Regions from separate parts of the Salinicoccus sp. ID82-1 genome, predicted to be linked through region 1. Evidence: predicted binding sites of a transcription regulator. Region 1 holds the regulator's gene; the other holds the start of a gene.
The links. Region 1 encodes LexA, which represses DNA repair genes until DNA is damaged. Its sites were predicted from a motif close to CGAACATATGTTCG; they were not measured.
Positions count from the first base shown of each region.

Region 2: the regulator LexA is predicted to act here: its motif matches at 1,512-1,525, upstream of J4760_RS03785 (Y-family DNA polymerase).

Region 1 covers NZ_JAGFLY010000001.1:362,044-365,207, forward strand. The annotation lists gene panD (aspartate 1-decarboxylase) at 1-227, shown strand, start outside; gene J4760_RS01785 (CAP domain-containing protein) at 277-1,266, shown strand; gene lexA (transcriptional repressor LexA) at 1,593-2,207, opposite strand; gene J4760_RS01795 (hypothetical protein) at 2,347-2,595, shown strand; gene J4760_RS01800 (DUF896 domain-containing protein) at 2,668-2,904, shown strand; gene tkt (transketolase) at 2,918-3,164, shown strand, end outside.
Region 2 covers NZ_JAGFLY010000001.1:726,289-729,452, reverse strand. The annotation lists gene J4760_RS03795 (LCP family protein) at 1-352, shown strand, start outside; gene J4760_RS03790 (cation diffusion facilitator family transporter) at 384-1,388, opposite strand; gene J4760_RS03785 (Y-family DNA polymerase) at 1,541-2,803, shown strand; gene J4760_RS03780 (hypothetical protein) at 2,820-3,161, opposite strand; gene J4760_RS03775 (sigma-70 family RNA polymerase sigma factor) at 3,158-3,164, opposite strand, start outside.

The DNA of each region.
Region 1 (3,164 bases):
TCATCGAAGGCGCAAGAGGCTCCGGGGAAATCTGTCTGAATGGTGCTGCTGCGAGAAGAGTGCAGGTCGGTGATGTCATCATCATCATCAGCTACGTGCAGCTGGATGAGGCGGAGCTCGCAGTTCATGAACCGAATGTGGTGCTTGTCGATGCACACAACAATATCGTCGAGCCTCAGTACTTTGAAAAAAGACAAACCGAATATACACATCAGGGAAGTAATTAGACATCTGTTTAATTACTTTTTTTGAACTTTTCAAGAAGGGGGTGGATGCATGTTCGGAAAACTTTTCTTTATCATCTTCATATATGCCGTCTCTACGTTTCTTGCACCTGTGGTGCAGTCCTATGACTTCGAGGAGGGGCTCAACCGCAGCTATCTGAATGGCTGGCTAGAGGAACACGTCTATCCGACCTATGATATGAGCGAAATCCATGAAGTGAACAGTGAACAGACCCAGGAAGTCGAAATCAATCTGGAAACCCAATATGCAGTGGAGGACCAGGAAGTGCTCGGAAGCGAGTATACAGGGGATTTTGTAGTTGAGAATGACTACGGCATGTTCAGGATGGTGCTGGTCAATGAAGGACAGGTGAGTGGTGCCTACACGAACAGCGACGATGTCTCGATCGATACGATCAACATCGAAGGCATGGATCGCGAGAGTGTCAGAAGCATATACGGGGAACCGGTCGATTCGATCAAGAAAGGATGGAAGCGGCTCAGAGTGACCAACGAGGAGTATGAGGTGTATGACCTGAAGGACAGGTATGTCTACTTCTTCTACGATCTACATGATGGGGAGAAGGTCAACGGTGTGCTGATGCTTTTGAAGGACGAGGTCCGGGCAGCCGATTCACTGTACAATCACCCTGCAGCAGAAGACAACTCAAGGATGAACCATCTTCTTGTCAATGCCACAAGATACGAGTATGGCTTCGATCCGCTTGAAGAGGACGAGCAGGCATCCGATGCAGCACTCGGCCACAGCAAGGACATGGCGGAACGGGATTATTTCAATCATGACTCGCCGGATGGGGAGACACTGAAAGACCGCATAGAAGAAGCGGACGTATCATATCGCATGGCGGGAGAGAATATAGCCATGGGGCATACATCGACCATCTTTTCGCATCACAGCCTGATGAATTCGATGGACCACCGCGTCAATACGCTGAAGCCCGAATTCACCCATATTGGTACAGGCACAGCCTATAATGCAGATGACATCCCATATTATACTGAAAACTATATATACAGATGACACCCGCGTTACGGGGTAATAGTACCCCATTATCTGCGTTTCAAAGTTCTGGCAAGGGGAATCTATAAGTAGACACCACGGGTTGTCCGGAAACAGTCATCACCTTTCCTACTACCCATCCTGATAGACCGATAGAACGAGGGGATGCAGTTGAACACTAAAGCGCAGGAAAATAAAACAAAAGATTCTACAGATATTCTGGAACAGGTAAAAATAATACTTGGTAGATAAATAATCATCAGCAATGAAACAGATTACAGGATGGAACTAGGAAAGATATAATAAAAAGGGCGCCTCTGGCGCCCTTTTAGTATGTTCAATTCTTTTTAGAAGGAGCGGAACAGTCCGACAACCTTGCCGAGTACAGTGACGCTATCCACTATGATCGGTTCCATTGATGCATTTTCAGGCTGAAGCCTGTAGTACCCGCTTTCTTTGTAGAAGCGTTTGACTGTCGCTTCGTCCTCTTCCGTCATCGCAACAATGATGTCACCATTGTGGGCGATGTTCTGCTTGCGCACGATGACACGGTCGCCATCATGGATGCCGGCTTCGATCATGCTGTCCCCGACAACATTGAGCAGGAAGATTTCACTATTGTGATTCGCGGTAAAATGTTCGGGCAGCGGGAAATACTCATCGATATTCTCAACGGCAGTGATCGGCAGACCTGCTGTAACCTTACCGAGTACCGGAACGTGGATGACCGGGCTGTACTGGTCATTTTCCTCAGTGATGATTTCAATTGCTCTCGGTTTGGTCGGATCCCGCTTTATATAACCCTTCTCCTGCAGTTTCGCAAGATGTCCGTGAACCGTAGAACTGGACTGCAGTCCGACTGCATTTCCAATTTCCCTTACACTTGGCGGATACCCTTTTTCGTGAACGGTAGACTTTATAAATTGATATATCTGCTTTTGTCTATCTGTTAGCGCCTTCATATATATACCTCCGACTCATTATATATATGATTCTATCATAATAATCAGTATGTTACAAACGTTTGTTCGTAATTCTATTGACCCGGAACAGATGTTCTGATACCATGATAGTACAAACATATGTTCCGGAGGGGATTTTATGACAATCAAAGAATTCAAGCTATTAGGTGCGATATTTGCATTTGCGCTGGTTGCCGGTCTTATTTTCATGTTCGACTCCCATAAGATAGAGAACACACATTCCAATATTGTTTATATAGACGAGTTTGAAGTGATTACGGAAGAAACACCAATGATGGCCAAAGAGGAAACGGATGTTCCGGAGGAGCAATATGCGGAACGCACACATATCGATCATATGATGGAGATGATCGGACTGATAGAATGACTGCCAAGTATGAGAATGGTCTCATACTTTTTTTTGTGTTAAATTATAAGGGAGTGGACAGGAGGTTTCAGCATGCTTGAAAAAGAAAAACTGCAGCGTATCAATGCGCTGGCTGCCAAAAAGAAAGCAGGCAGCATCAAAAAGGACGAACTGGAAGAATTGAAAGGCCTGAGGGAAGAATACTTGAAAAACTTCCGGTCATCTTTCAGAAAACAGGTCGAAAACACGAAAGTGGTCGACCCTGAAGGCAACGATGTAACACCTGAAAAGCTCAAACGTATTCAAGAAGAGAAAAAAACCAGAGACTAAAGGAGCATTTGAAATGACATTTGATAAAACGGATCAGCTTGCAATCAATACAATCAGAACACTTTCAATCGATGCGATCGAGAAAGCAAACTCCGGACACCCGGGACTCCCTATGGGTGCCGCACCAATGGCCTACACACTGTGGACCCGTCATTTGAATTTCAACCCGAACTCCATGGCATGGTTTGATCGTGACCGTTTCGTGCTGAGTGCCGGACATGGTTCCATGCTCATCTACAGTCTGCTCCACCTGAGTGGTG
Region 2 (3,164 bases), 360 kb from region 1:
CAGACGCCAGCAGCAGGTGATCAATGCACTGAAGGATGAGGCCCTCAGTGTTGGCAACATTTTCAAACTGCCCAAAATTGCAGGAACGGCCATGGGACACGTCAATACCAGCATGAGCAATGGGGAGATGTACAGGATGATGGCGTCATTCCTCGTAAGAAGTGACAAGAACATCGAGACCCTCACGCTGCCGGTGGAGAATACCTACCAGTTCGTTGATATTCCGCACGCTGGAAATGTCATCGATCTTGACTTCGAGACCAACAGCCAGTATCTCCATGATTTCCTCGAAGGAAATGTAGAGGACGCAGAGGCGCTTGAACCGAGTGCAGAAGACCCGGCTGGCGAATAAAAAAAGGATGGCGTAATCGCCATCCTTTTTATTATGCATCCTGTCCTGGTTTCTGATCCATTTCATTCTGCGTTTCCGGCCATGTCCTTTTGCCGTCATTCAATTCGAATTCCATGTTCACATCCGTGACGTGCTTCTGTTCCATGATGATTTTTTCTATTTCGTTGCGGATGTCATTTACTTCCCTTGAAGTGAGGTCCGGATCGATTTCTGCGACCACTTCGACGTGGAGGTTGTCCCCTTCCTTCAGAACAAACAGTTTTCTGATATCCTCTATCGCGTCGTGGCGGAGCACAATCTGTGAAATGCGCTCCTCCATGTGCGGGTCGTGTTCACCGAGTACACCGGCTGCATTTTCCATGAATACCCTGTATACGATATAGAACATCATCAGACCGATGATGACGGATGCAATCCCTTCACTCGGTGCAAACCCTGTGAAACGGGCGATCAGTATGGCAATGATTGCGAGGAGGGCGCCGGCTGTTGCGACGGTGTCCTCCATGAATACGAGCTTTGTCGCCGGCTTGGCCCGGCTCAGGTGCACGAAGCTTGAAGTCAGCGGCTTCAGTCCTCCATATGGCTGTCCCGCCTGCTCGAGAACCTCCTTGCCTGCCTTGTACAGTACAAAACTTTCAAGAATTGCGGCAATTGCAAGGACACCGATATTGATCAGCAGCATCGTGGTATCCGTTTCGGTCGGAAGCGGCTCTACAATATGATGTATGCCTTCGCGTATGGTTTCATATGATAATATCGCAACGACAATGATGGCGAACAGACAGACAAGATTTACAAGTCGCCCGAAGCCGAATGGGAATCTTTCTGTCGGTGCTTTCTTCGACAGGCTTGAACCGATGTATACAAAAAGCTGGTTGATGGCATCCCCGAGGGAGTGCATCATTTCTGCAAACATTGCAACATTGGCAGTAAAGATGAATGCGACTCCTTTAAGGCCTGCAATGATGAAGTTGACAATGGATGCAATGAGCGATGATTTGCTGCCCTGCTTGAGCAGATTGAAAATATCTTTCAATATGGTTTCCTCCTTTTGAAATTGTATAATATACCATACCCCGTCTTTCCCTGATTATCTGCGATTAATCATCATTTATGTTTCGGGGTTGTATTTTTGTGATATGATGATTATACGGGATTACGAACATATGTTCCGTATGGAGGGATTCCATGTATAATTATCATATCTGTCCGCACCGGCATGTCTTCTGTGTCGACCAGAAAAGCTTTTTTGCCAGTGTCTCCTGCATATTGAAGGGGCTCGATCCCATGACGACCAAGCTGGCAGTTGTCGCAGATACGAAAAACCTCGGCTCTGTAGTCCTTGCGGCGACGCCCGAACTCAAGAAGATCGGCATCAGAACGGGGTCCAGACTGTTTGAAATACCAAGTCGAAACGACATCTACATCATCAACCCGTCCATGAAGACATACCTCGACTATTCTGCGAGAATTACCGAGATTGCGCTGAAATATGTGGCGCCCGAGGATTTCCACCAGTATTCGGTGGATGAGTTCTTCATGGATGTGACCGGAAGTTATCATATCTATGAAGAGACGCCGTATGCACTTGCTGAAAGAATCCGGGCTGAAGTCTATCGGGAGACCCGGATCGACTGTGCCATCGGCATCGGTGAAAATATTCTGCTCAGCAAGCTGTCCCTGGACATCGAGGCGAAGAAGACGGTGGGTGGCATTGCGGAATGGCGGTATGAAGATGTCCCTGAGAAGCTGTGGAAAATCAAACCGCTGAGGAATTTCTGGGGCATAAACAGGAGAAGTGAGATCAAACTGAATGAACGGGGCATATTCTCGATCGGGGATCTGGCAAAGTATTCTCCGGTGCATCTGAAGCGGGACTTCGGCATCATCGGTGTCGACTGGCATCTTCATGCCAATGGCATCGACTTCAGCACCATCCGGGAGAAGCATGTGGTGCATTCCCCGTCGATTGTAAAGAGCCAGATACTGATGCGGGACTATCGATTCGACGAGACCTATGTCGTCCTGCTCGAGCATGTGGATGAAGTCACCCACCGGCTCAGAATATCAGGCAGAATGGCAAGGACTGTACAGTTTGCCGTCGGGACGGCGGAAGGGAAGATCTACCGCAAGCAGTTCACCATCCGCGAGGGTACGAACGACAGCAATGCCATCATGAAGCGGGTATGGGAATTGCTCAGTGGAATAGCGGATCCATATGCCATGTACCGGACGCTCAGCATTTCACTGACGAATTTCATCCCTGATCACGTCCGGCAGATTTCACTTTTTGAGGATGTGGAGGCTGCAGAACGCAGGGACCGGCTGATGAAGACTGTGGACCGCCTCAAAGTGAAGTATGGCCAGCTCTCTGTCATGCGTGCGCTCAGCTGTACGGAACCGTCGACACTCAAACTGCGGGAAGGGCTGATCGCCGGACATAAAAGATAGGACAGCCGAGGCTGTCCTATAGGGCAAGTGCATACATGAAGAGGAGTCCGTTCAGGATGCCGATGACGAGGGAGAGCATGGTACCGACAAGGACATACTCGCTCTCCTTATGACCTTCATCATCACTGGCGCTCGGGAACCTCAATATGGATTTCGCTGCAATGATCAGCCCCATTGCCGTATACTGGTCGAACAGCACGAATATGATGATCAGAAAGCGTTCGCTGTACCCGATGGTCAATCCGATGAAGTCGGTACGCGTATGCCGCATGCCTGAAAGAAAGCCGAGCAGGGCTCTCAGTATATAGCCGCTTGATGCGTAAAGCAGGATGGAGAGGATGATCAGCAGCATCTTCATGAT